DNA from 3 places in the Ammoniphilus sp. CFH 90114 genome. Region 3 is predicted to be linked to each of the others. Evidence: predicted binding sites of a transcription regulator. Region 3 holds the regulator's gene; each other region holds the start of a gene.
What was found. Region 3 encodes LexA, which represses DNA repair genes until DNA is damaged. Its sites were predicted from a motif close to CGAACATATGTTCG; they were not measured.
Positions count from the first base shown of each region.

Region 1: EIZ39_RS10485 (YolD-like family protein) is a predicted target of LexA. The motif match lies at 1,429-1,442, and genes of this name have one in related genera.
Region 2: EIZ39_RS14710 (WYL domain-containing protein) is a predicted target of LexA. The motif match lies at 2,489-2,502, and genes of this name have one in related genera.

Region 1 is NZ_SDLI01000004.1:72,047-76,218, reverse strand. It holds gene EIZ39_RS10495 (hypothetical protein) at 1-326, shown strand, start outside; gene EIZ39_RS10490 (alpha/beta hydrolase) at 407-1,213, shown strand; gene EIZ39_RS10485 (YolD-like family protein) at 1,503-1,859, shown strand; gene EIZ39_RS26555 (hypothetical protein) at 1,916-2,083, shown strand; gene EIZ39_RS10480 (deoxyribonuclease IV) at 2,143-2,976, shown strand; gene EIZ39_RS10475 (hypothetical protein) at 2,973-3,380, opposite strand; gene EIZ39_RS26550 (hypothetical protein) at 3,484-3,645, shown strand; gene EIZ39_RS10470 (SLOG family protein) at 3,645-4,172, shown strand, end outside.
Region 2 is NZ_SDLI01000006.1:83,692-87,863, forward strand. It holds gene EIZ39_RS14690 (PLDc N-terminal domain-containing protein) at 1-84, opposite strand, end outside; gene EIZ39_RS14695 (helix-turn-helix domain-containing protein) at 241-435, opposite strand; gene EIZ39_RS14700 (DUF378 domain-containing protein) at 698-901, shown strand; gene EIZ39_RS14705 (DNA polymerase IV) at 941-2,206, opposite strand; gene EIZ39_RS14710 (WYL domain-containing protein) at 2,265-2,471, opposite strand; gene EIZ39_RS14715 (hypothetical protein) at 2,825-3,013, opposite strand; gene ppnP (pyrimidine/purine nucleoside phosphorylase) at 3,163-3,480, opposite strand; gene EIZ39_RS14725 (hypothetical protein) at 3,592-3,945, opposite strand; gene EIZ39_RS14730 (LbetaH domain-containing protein) at 4,028-4,172, opposite strand, start outside.
Region 3 is NZ_SDLI01000012.1:9,063-13,234, reverse strand. It holds gene EIZ39_RS26850 (hypothetical protein) at 9-185, opposite strand; gene EIZ39_RS21245 (hypothetical protein) at 231-533, opposite strand; gene EIZ39_RS21240 (DUF896 domain-containing protein) at 732-959, opposite strand; gene yneA (cell division suppressor protein YneA) at 1,025-1,315, opposite strand; gene lexA (transcriptional repressor LexA) at 1,482-2,102, shown strand; gene EIZ39_RS21225 (DUF456 domain-containing protein) at 2,420-2,896, opposite strand; gene glnA (type I glutamate--ammonia ligase) at 3,078-4,172, opposite strand, start outside.

The DNA.
Region 1 (4,172 bases), on a different contig from region 3:
CCATTCCCAACCGCACAGATGAGTTTTCGGACATTATTAAGAGCGCGAAGCGTTACAAAGATAACGAAGTTGATCGATATGTGGAAGAGGCTGTACTGAGGAATAAGGCGAAGGAAAAAGACAAAGAAATGGATCGAGAGTTAGGCAAGCTTCAGCTTAATGTTCTATGTAAAATGTTTGAGGAGGAGGCTAGTATTGTTTCGAAGCTCCCTACTGAAACAAAGGCAGAAGCTCAGTTCCTGCTCGGCAAGGAAGAAGGACTCAAGCGGGCATTATCCTTGCTTAAAGAGTTGATGGAAAAGACAAACACATTCTATAAGTCGTAGCACTCGTGCTTGAAGCGAGTGTGTTTTTTTCTGGTATGACAGGTTGCTTTCAACCGAAATTTGGGGGAAACTAATATATTATGGAGGAAAAGAGAGGGAAGCCAAAAGTGAAACGATATTTACATAATCAGCAAGGTCTAAAAATCCACCATGTAGAACATCATCATGACGATAAGCAACTCTTTATACTTTCCCATGGATTTACGGGAAGTTCCAACTCCCATGTGATCGCCTCACTCAGAAAATACTTGAATCATAAAGAAATTTCGAATGTTTCCGTTGATTTTACGAATAACTTGAATGACTCCGATGGATCCTTTCGCGACCATACGATCACAGGAGAGATTGAGGACCTAAAGGTGGTCTATGATGCCTATCGTAATCGTTATGAAAGGATCTATTTAATCGGCCACAGTATGGGCTGCACGGTGTCCGCCAACTTCGCTTTGCAAAACGAGGTGGATGGTTTACTGTTAGTCGCTCCTCCCTTTTCCATTCGAGATATCATCTTAGGTGTGGCTAAGGCGACGTATGGCGATGTGAAGGCTGCTCTAGCGAAATGGGAGCAGGAAAAGACGTTTCCTATTTATAACCAGAAGGATCAAACAAGCTATCCGCTTGCCTATGAGTTCTACCGCGATCTGTCTCGTTTTAACCCTGTTGATTATCAAGGGATACAGGCACGTTCGGTGATCATCTACTCCAACGAAGATCCCGTAGTCCCTCCATCGCAATCCGTTCGCCTTTTTAACACCCTTGGAACACAGGAAAAGAAGATACTTGAGGTTGCATCTGCTCCTCATTCCTTTGATACCCCAACAGCCACGGAGGCCTTGATTCAAGCAGGTGAGGAAGCGGTTCAGTTTCTAGGGTTGGTTCGTACTTAGGGTTGGTCCTCTGAGGAATAGCCGGAGATTTTTCCCTTATTTTGCTGTTGGTGTGAAAATAGGCTAGTTTAGGCGGATTTTTTTCCTTTATGTTGCTAAAAATGCTTAAATCCCTTGAGTTTGAAGCCGATAAGCGGAGTCTGTCCCCTTATTTTGACCGGTATGGCCTCATTTTCTGAAATAGCGGAAGTTACGTCGGTTATCCCCTCTGAACAAGAACGTTTGTTTGCATACCTACAGGTGAGGATGGTATAATAAGAGAACAAACGTTTCTTTTTTGGAGGGGAATATGGATAACCTTCGGGATCGTGGGAATATAAAGTGGTCAACGATGATGTTGCCGGAGCATCGCAAGTTACTGCAGCAACTTGAACTCTCTCAAGAGGAAGAGAGCTGTCCAGAACTGACGGAAGATCGATGGGAAGAAATTCAATATATCATTCAGGAAGCGATGGGAGAAGGGGTAGAGGTCACTCTTACTTTCTTTGCGGATAAAAGATTTAAACACTTTACAGGTAAAGTAAAAAAGTTTGATCCTCTCCGCCAGACCCTTCATGTAGTAGGTGAGGATGAGTATACTTATCCTATATCGGTTGCTTCCTTAGTGGATGCGGTTCACGCCTCTAGAAGAGAATTCTTCGAATAAAGTCCCTTCGATTATCACATACTGGAAAAATCAAAGGGATTAGGAGGGAGCAGAGCATGAACTTACTAGCTTGGATTGGGATTATATTTGTTGCTCATATTGCTCTGTATTTTGCCTTGGGAACAGAAAATTGGATTAGTACAGCGGCACTCGCTACCCTGGTTTGGGCAGGAGCCCTCTATGCTATTCGATTTTTCGTTCGGCAAAAACAAAGAATACGGTAAACCAGAGGACACACTCTTCGAATAAGGGTGTGTTTTTGCTAGTCATCGGAGGGACTTAGATGAAACTTGGCAGTCATGTGAGTATACGGAATGGTTACATCGGGGCAGCACAGCATGCGGTGAAGATAGGGGCACAATCCTTTCAATACTTCCCTAAGAATCCCCGCAGCTTGACGGTGAAGGCATTCGATACGAAGGATGCAGCCAGATGTGCGGTATTCTGCAGGGAAAATGGAATCGAATCCATCGCCCATGCTCCTTATCCTGTGAATCTTTCTGAGGAGGAACCCGACCTGCGTGAGGTGTTAAAGGCGTCTTTAGCCAATGACATGGAAATAGCAGAAGCGTGTGGGTCCATTGGGTTAGTGGTGCACTTCGGAAAATATAAAGGGGCAGATGCACTAGAGGGCTATAAGTTAATGATCGATATGCTAAACAGTGTACTGAGAGACTGGAAGGGTCAGCTCCTCCTTCTGATTGAAAATAACGCCGGCCAAGGCGTGAGGATGGGGACCACGCTCGAGGAGCTTGTCCAGGTAAGGAAGTTAACGGATTATCCAGAGAAGATTGGATATTGCCTCGATACCTGTCATGCCTATGCGAGCGGTTTATGGAGTGGATCCAATTGGGACGAGATTGTCTCCCAAGGGGAAGCGTTGGACTATTTCTCCCATCTCAAAGCCGTTCACCTGAATGATTCCGCTTATGGCTATGCCTCCTTTCGGGATCGGCATGCCAATGTCGGGAGGGGGCATATCGGAAGAGAAGCCATGATAGAGTTTCTACGCTCACATGTGATTCAAGAATTACCCCTCATCTTGGAAACGCCAAATATGGACAACTACACCCATCAGGATGAAATTCAATTTATCAGGCAAGAGTTGCTTCATTAAGACTGTACTTTTTTCTTCCCCTTCTCGTTCAGTGCCACAAGGCGTTGGACGAGCTCTTCTTTCCATTCAGGGTCTTCGGTCGACTGAGCTACGGAGTACATCTCTAAGGCCCGATCAATCTGTTCTTTGACCACATGTTCCATTCGTAAATATTCCACATGGTTTTTAGGGTCATAAAGCCTTTCTCTTGCCAATCTGTTTACGTAAGGTTGAAGATCCACCTCTCCTGCTCGGTCTCCACATGCGTATTCCTTTAACAGTTCAAACTCTAATTCCACATCCGGATGGATGTTCATATTTTCGCAAGCAAGACAAAACAAAATCGGTACATTTCTCATGGTTGTTTCTTCTAAATTCAGATGGGCAATGGTAAGAAGCATATCAGCCCCGCAGCAGAAGTTCATTTATTTGTCCCCCATATTTTCTCATAGGCTTATTTTATCCAATTGAAAAGCCCGTGTGCAAGGACAGTATGATATAATACCTCAAGGAAGGAGTGGTGAATCCGTGAGTATCATGATGATTATAGGTTTGCTGATTGTGGCTGTCTATGGCGGTGCTCTTGTTATAGCGGGGATCCAGGTTGCTCGTGGAAAGTTTAAGGTGGACTATGACAAAATGGCCCAAGAGGCGTTTTCGAGCCATATCCAGGCGAAATCGAAACGATAATGAAAACGGTTGTCCTAACCGGGCATAAGAAGCAAGAGATCGGGCTGTGGGGGGAGAAGCATCCGGCCTTTCCTTACTTGAAGACCGCCTATCAAAGGAAAATAGTACAAGCGATTGAGGAGGGTGCAGAATGGTTCCTATGCAGTGGAGGCCAAGGTTTAGAGCTCTACAGTGCCAGATGGCTAGCCGAACTGCGCAAGGAGTATCGCCATATTAAATTAGCGATGCTGTTGCCCTTTTTTGATCAAGAGAAGAATTGGAAAGAAGATGCCCAAGAGCTCTACCACGAGGTGCTGGCTCAGGCTGACTACGTGGATTATATATCGAAGAGAGAGTATGTTCAGCCCTGGCAATTGGCACAGAAGAACAAATATTTGATTGAGAAGAGCGAGGGACTGATTACCTTTTTTAATGGGGTCGAGCGAACGTATCCTTGGTACTACATTATGGAAGCTAAAAAAAAGCAGGAAAAAGAAGCTTACAAGCTGTGGGTGATGGAGCCCGAGGAATTGCAGGGCCTAGTCGAT
Region 2 (4,172 bases), on a different contig from region 3:
ACTCGTTACAATATTAAAAATAAAAAAAGCTGCCATAATAAACAGCATGATGAAAAAGGGTGCGAAAGCTAACTCGATATTCAATTTAACTCCTCCTCCTTCCTTAATACATCATACGTTTGCAATCTATGAAAGTTTCACATGATTTGCTTTTATGACGGGACTCTTATTATGAAGAGTCCTTTTTACGTGGAAAAAAAAGTCGCCTCCCCCATTTCAAGCAGGATAGCGACTTTTTGATTAGTGAACCTTTTTCCCTTGGATATAGCCGTTCTCTTTTAAATTCTTTAACCATGTCTTTATGGTTCGACGATGTCTACCAAAATGGTTGACCATTTCATCCATAGATGGAATGACAAATTGTCGTTGTTCCAGATAACGCCAAAGGATATATTCGCTCATACCGAGCTTTACTATGATCTCACGAGGGTACATATAGCCTTTTTCCCACCTTATCTTGGTTTTCCTTTTATCTTGTCAGTTCCTTCCTAGCACTCCATCACTCTCTTGTTTTTCTAAATTTTAACATGGAATCTTCGTCCAATCGCCTTTTTAGAAAATTTAAACTTACGACAATTAACTCCTACTCCCCTATTGGAATATAGCATATAATTTTTTTCTTTACAAAACTTATACAATAATTATATAATAATGATGCAGTATAGGATGTAAATTCCAATCTAGGGAGGGTTTGGTCATGGGTGGCTTAAATTTAACAGCACTTGTTCTCATTATTGTTGGTGGGTTAAACTGGCTTCTCTTCGGATTATTTCAGTGGGATTTAGTTGGTGGATTGTTAGGAGGAATGGACGGCTGGCCCGCTCGTATTGTCTACATTTTGGTTGGTGTGGCTGCTATCTACTCCTTCACTTTAATTAATAAGGTCAAGGCTAATTCATAACGTATGGAAGGGGAACCCTCGCAGGTTCCTCTTCTTTTTCTATCCATAGTGCCCTCCAATCTTTGCGCTTCGTTCTAGCGCGATCCCTCCTTCTACTAAGCTTGAGGCCTTAATAATGGAGGTAGATCCGAACACATCTCGAATCTGATCTACGGCAAAGGCTAAATTTCTCTTTTTTTCCCGTGTCTTAAAACTGAACATATCCAACTGTACTTCTTGGTCTGGGGTAAGATTAGACAGGGCCACATAGATGTTGCGGACTTCTGTCCCTAATGTATAGTGGGTATTAAACAGTTGCAGGCAAACGTTGTATACTTCATCTTCTAGATTCGTAGGCGTATCAATAGATAAAGACCGGGAGAAGCCTCCTTCGTAACCGTTTGAGTATCCAATTCCTAAAGAAATCGTTCTGCCAGCCATTCGATCTTTACGAGCCCGACTCGTTACTTCATCGCACAGTTCACGGATAACAATCTTAATTTCGGAGGGTAATACATAATCTCGAAGCAATGTAATTCCATTTCCGTAGCTCTTATGCGTTTGGTTGTAGTTAGGCTGTACACGGGAGAAGTCAATTCCCCAAGCGTGGTTATACATCTGGACGCCCATAATGCCGAATCGCTTCTCGAGTAAAGCGGATTCAAAGCCTGCTAATTGGCCGACAGTACGAATGCCCATCCGGTTTAGATTTCGCTCCATTCGGGATCCAATTCCCCACATGTCCTTAACGGGATGAGGCCATAATCTTGAAGGAAGATCTTCGAAAGTCCACTCGGCAATTCCTTCTGGCGCTTTTTTGGCATCTAAGTCCAAGCAGACCTTGGCCAGGAGCATATTGGGACCTATGCCAATGGCCACGGGAATACGTAATTCTTCCCAGATCGTTTGCTTAATTTTTCTTGCCACAAACCACTTATCACCAAACAACTTTTCTGTTCCGGTGATATCGATCCAGGCCTCATCTACGGAGTACTGTAAAATGCTATCGAATGGGGAAAAGCGCCCCAAAATTTTGGTTAACTCTAAACTAATCTCTAGGTATTTCGACATCCTAGCTTTGACAACTTGGATTCGAGGATCCTGAGGCAGTTCAAAGAAGCGCGAGACGTTCTTAACGCCAAAATCTCTCTTTAACGCTGCTGATGCAGCGAGAACGATAGAGCCGCTTCGCTCGGGGTCACCAACCACAGCTAAATATGCAGTAAGAGGATCTAGCCCAAGCAAGGAGCAATGGGCAGAAGCATAAAAGCTCTTGGCATCTAGCATGAGGATCGAGCGCTGGGGCATTTGACTATAATCAAACATGGATTCACCTCATTAAAAGTTAGAACATACGTTCTATTTGAGAGCATGACAAGCTCCCCTACGCGTGTTTAGCGGGAAGAATGGACAATATATGGTTAATTAAGAAGGATCGAATGGCTCTGCGGGTTAAGCAGTAAGCCTTCATCTGATCTCCTGTGATAGAGTAAGGTAGAATTTGACGTTGGGTGATTCGACCTTGGCGATCGAGATAAATCATCTCGAGTGGTTGACCAGAAGATACATAACGATCAAGATCAACGAGCATATAAACCTCCTTTGAACGGAACGTTTGTTCTTATTTTATGCGAACTTCACCAGAACATGCAAGATGCAAAAAGTTACCACGTAAAAACGTAAAAAGAAAAGTGTCCCCCATGATGAGGACACTTGGATTCATAGTATGTTATTTTGAGAGGGAACCCATATCTTCGTCCAGTAATGTTCGGATGATCCATCCAGATAAGTCTTGTGCAGCAAAACAGCCAGCCGCTGTAGAAATTCGTCCCATATTCACGAAACAAACAAATCATATTTTACAGCAACTTGTAATAATTAGGAACCATTGATATATCCAATTAAAAAAGGGACCAATCACTCGTGTGAACGGTCCCTTCTTATTCAATCAACATATAAGAGCAAAGCCACGAAGCTGGCAATAGCTAATACTAACGATACCGTACCTTGGAAGAAACGCTTCTGGAAGAAACGTAAAATACCGAAGCTAAAGAAAGAGCCTGCTAAGAGAATAACAATTGCACCAATTGCGAATAGTGAACCTGTTAGGCTGTCTAATTGAGCAATACCCATTATAATAAACCTCCTTCATGGAAGGGAACTTTTATCGGACATATCATATCATATCTACTAGGGAGAATCTACTTTTTTTGAAGACAATCCAAAAATAACCGGAGAGTATCCACTTCTATGAAGCTGGAACTTCCGGTTCAATATATCTATTAAGCTTTAATATAAGAGCAACAGTAGTCTGTAACCTTATAAACTTTCAACTTAAAAGATGCGTTGGCGGGTACAATAAATTGCGTGCCTGCACCAAACGTTTTCCAATCACTTTCTCCTGGAAGAAGAACATCCAGTTCCCCTGCAGCGATCTCCATAATCTCCTCTTCACTTGTTCCAAATTCGTATTCTCCAGGCATCATAATGCCGAGTGTTTTTTTTGTTCCATCAGGAAATAAAACGGTACGGCTCGTTACCTTTCCGTCAAAATAAATATTTGCTTCCTTCATAACGGTTACTTGATCAAACTGTGCCAATGTTCTCTCTCCTTTATCTGTTATAAATCTAAATATACCTATGAAGGAACATTGTAGCAACAAAAACCTTAGGAATAGCAAAAAGTCCTCTTGTGAGGACTTTAAAAGTAACTACATTTGATCTTCAAAAGCCGTTTGGTCATCCGTCTCAGCCATATGTAGACCAGGATATAGCTCAATAACCGCTTCTCTTTTCGCCCCATTGTATTTATCAGGACGTTCGATATCTCGATAAGTGAACTCCATATTGTTCTCAAATCCAGCAGCTGCCAGCTTGTTATACAGCATCTCGACCGTTTTGTTCACACGGTGGATGTCATGAGTAATTCCTTTGTATAAGAGGACGTAGCCAGCCGCATGATCTTCATCTCCATAATGGGACAGTTCGAAATCTCGAATCAAAACGCCACCGTGCTCTTGAAGAGCTTCCCATAGCTCTTGGGCATTCGCGAAGTAGGTTTCCATGTTCTATTGATCCCTCCCCTAATTTCTTGTCTACAGTAGTATGATACCTCCTGCAACATCTTATCCCATTAGGGGGGGATTGTCATGAACATGCCATTCCGCAGGAACAACGTCGTTTACCAAGCAATAACGAATAACTGGCTGGAAATTCCTGATTCACACGTTGAACTTGTTTGGCGAATTCGGCTTTATCTTCTGGAACAAGGGATAAAGAGTTTGCCTTTTCT
Region 3 (4,172 bases):
CATTCACTTCAAGCGGTTCGAAGTAAACCCTTCACAAAACTCTCGAGTTCCTCTATACTAGAAAACCCCGCAAAACCACTGATCTCTTTCTCCAACCCCATTTTCTTGTGGACCACTTTTTCCCCATTAATCCTAAATCCAAATTTCTCTATCACTTGAATCTCCTGTTCGGATAAAGGTGACATGTCCGTTTTCCTCCTTATCCTGACACTTCAGGCAGCGAATCATCCTTACTTACCCTTCACTTCTAGTACGAAGCCTGCTTGTTCTGAATCCTTAATATGGTGCTCCACAACACTTTCCCAGCCTTGCTTTTGTTGGATCAAGAGAAGAATCTGCTCATCTTCCATAATGGACTCATCCCCATTCTTATGTTCACAGGCTACCCACCAAGAGTCAATGCGATCCTCAATATAACTTGTTTCTAACATAGCATCCTGTACGGCAAACTCCGGCTGACTCGTTTTTATGAAATCTAATACCATCTTCTCAATCTGCTCCTGATTCAACTGCAATTTTAATCCTGTAGTCATAAACTTATTCCTCCTCACACTATATGTCAGCTCTTATTCAAGAAATCGTACTTATGTTCATTAACTTACCTTGCTTTAACTTTCATACCAATATAGTCCACTTCTATTGTACCCTTTTTTTAGTATATCAGTCGAACATCCAGTGTGCTTTCACAAGGAACAGAGACCAAAAAACCATCACGTTCTTGTGATGGCTTCTTAGTGCACGTCTTTCTTGAGTTTGTTTTCTCCGTATTCCTTAAGGACGTTACCTTCTTCGTCCACAATCTTCAACGAATCTAAATTTGCTTTCAAGGACATTCTGACGGCTTGAATATATTCCTGTCTCAAAGCATCTTGTTCTTTCTTCTCTGCCGGAGTCAGTCCCGTTGACTTCGACTTCCTGGCCAACTCGTTAATGCGCTCAATCTTCTCAGGAGTAACCAATTGAATCTGTCTCCTCTCTAAAAGGTGTTCCTATATTGTACCATACCCTACCTTCTAGAGTCTATTTACTGAACCGATCGTGGGATATGAATCTGTTGACCAGGATATATGTAGGCACTATCCAGCTGATTCTCATCGATTATAAGTTGAATCATCTGGGGAATAGTTAATTGATGATCTTCGTTAAATTGATCTGCAATCTTCCATAGAGAATCCCCTGACTGAACAATAACTTGCTCATAGGAAGTCAACCCACTTGCATAGGCTGGCTTCGTCCATGTAATGTTACCAACTATATGAAATAAGCTCGTAAATAACAACACCATCATAGTAAACCCAAAAACAATCGCTCTCATTACCTTCATCCTCTCTCTATATACGAACAAATGATCTTAATTACACTATAATTCGAACGAATGTTCCTGTCAACGCTTTTTTCTCGAACTTATGTTTGTATATTTGACCAATCCTTGTTATAATGAAAAAAAAAGAAGGTTTTGGTAAAAGCAAGGGGGAAACAGGATGAAGTTATCATCGCGTCAGCATGCCATCCTTGACTTCATTAAGAGAGAAGTGAAGGACAAGGGGTACCCACCTTCCGTGCGGGAGATTGGAGAAGCCGTCGGACTTGCATCAAGCTCAACAGTACATGGTCATTTAGCCCGCCTAGAGAAGAAGGGATTAATCCGTCGAGATCCAACGAAACCAAGGGCCATTGAAATATTAGATGATCTCGACCTTCCGGAAGAAGACATCAGTGTACCAACCGTTAGAATTCCTGTCGTTGGGAAAGTAACAGCAGGGGAACCGATTCTCGCAGTAGAGAATGTAGAAGAGTATTTTGTGCTACCAGAGCGAATGGTAGGGCCTGATACGATTTATATGTTGAAGGTGGAAGGAAACAGTATGATTGAAGCAGGAATTCTGGACGGAGATTATGTCATTGTTAGGCAGCAATCTGTGGCGAATAACGGAGACATCGTTGTTGCGATGACAGAAGATGAGGAAGCAACTGTAAAGACCTTTTACAAAGAGAAGAACCATATTCGTCTGCAGCCAGAGAATCCTGATTTAGAGCCTATCCTCTTACCCCATGTGACGATCCTAGGGAAAGTAGTAGGCGTTTTTAGGAATCTACACTAGTCATAGAAATATAGAGGGTGTCCCCAGATCGGAAAACCGATTTTGGGGACACCCTTTCTCATTCCTATCACAGCTGGGTCAGCGGGAGGTCAGATCCCCCAATGATTGGCGCCCTGAAAACGAGGATGGGCGAATTTCGGGGTGTCAAAAATCCAGATTGACACCCCAAAATCGCGGTCCGACCATTTTCGGGTACTCAAAACCACAGATTGACACCCCCAAAACGCAATCCCACCATTTTCGGGTACGCAAAACCTCGGGTTGACACCCAAAAGCGCTCCGACCATCTCCCGAATCCTCTACCGAAGATCCACCCCTTATATGGCAATGAAAAACGTGGTAATCATAATAAGTTGCAGAACAAGTTTGGCTCCAGCACTGCTAAAGAAGGCCGCTAATGTACCTAAGGCTATCTTCATTGAGATGCCGGCATCCTTGTTGCGAAACCACTCTACAGCAAAGACTAGGAGAATGGGACCAACGAGGACCCCGATAGGACCTAAGATAAACGGACCAATTAGCAATCCTATAACGGAAGCGATCATACCAGCTTTTGATCCCCCATACTTTTTCACGAAAACCATATTTGTCAGAACGTCCGCTAGGATAATAAGAACCGTAACCCCACCCATTGCCCACCAAAACCAAGGAGGCAGCCCTTGATCAGAAACAAAAAATTGATAAATCAAGAATCCTCCCCATACTAGTAAGGCATCCGGTATGACAGGTACAACGATCCCAACAAGACTCCCAATAAAAAACAAAACAATAATACCCCATAACAACCATTCCATCGTTACTCCTCCTTACTATAACATCCTCTCCCAAGCTTCTACGAAGAAAACCTACAAAAGAATTCACTTTTAGGAAAAAAATTTATATAAGTAGCTCGGCCGTTTCAGTAGGGCATACAGCATACAAAAAAAAAAACAGGACCCCTCCGAAAGGGGTCCTGCAAAAATGCTCAAGATCATATTAATAGTTAACCATGTACTGATCTCTTTCCCAAGCGTGAATTTGGGTACGGAACATATCCCACTCAATTTCCTTCGCTTCGATGAAGTGAAGAACAGCATGTTCACCAAGCGCTTCGATAATGACTGAATCGTTCTTTAAGCACTCAAGAGCTTCCTTCAAGCTTGCTGGCAAGGTTTCAATGCCTGCTTCTTCTCTTTCAGCTTCATTCATCACATAGATATTGCGATCTGTTCCTGGAGGGCATGGCAAATTATTCTCGATACCGTCCAATCCAGCAGCTAGCATGACGGCTAGGGCCAAATATGGGTTAGCAGCAGGATCTGGATTACGAACTTCTACACGCGTGCTTAAACCACGAGAAGAAGGAATACGAACTAGTGGACTTCTATTCTTGGCGGACCAAGCAACATAACATGGAGCCTCATATCCTGGTACAAGACGCTTGTAGGAGTTAACAAGCGGGTTCGTAATAGCAGAGAATCCACGAGAATGCTTCAGGATTCCGGCCATGTACTGTTTAGCCGCTTTGCTTAAACCTAGTTCATCACTTTCATCGTAGAACGCATTTTCTTTGCCATTGAATAGGGATTGGTTACAGTGCATACCAGATCCGTTAATACCAAACAATGGCTTCGGCATGAAGGTCGCATTCAATCCATGCTGACGAGCGATCGTCTTTACCACGAGCTTGAAGATCTGAATTTGGTCCGCTGCTTTAATCGCATTCGCGTATTTAAAATCAATTTCGTGCTGACCTGGAGCTACCTCATGGTGAGAAGCTTCGATCTCAAAGCCCATCTTCTCAAGAGTCAGAACGATATCACGACGGCAGTTTTCTCCTAGATCAAGCGGAGCGAAGTCAAAATAGCCGCCATTATCATTTAAGTCAAGGGTCGGTTCCCCTTTATCATCTAATTTAAATAGGAAGAATTCAGGCTCTGGACCTACATTCATTGCAGTGAAGCCCATTTCTTCTGCCTTCTTTAATTGACGCTTAAGAATTCCACGTGGATCCCCTGGGAACGGAGTTACTCCATCAGCTAAATACACGTCACAGATCAACATCGCAACCGTTCCGAAATCACTTCCCCA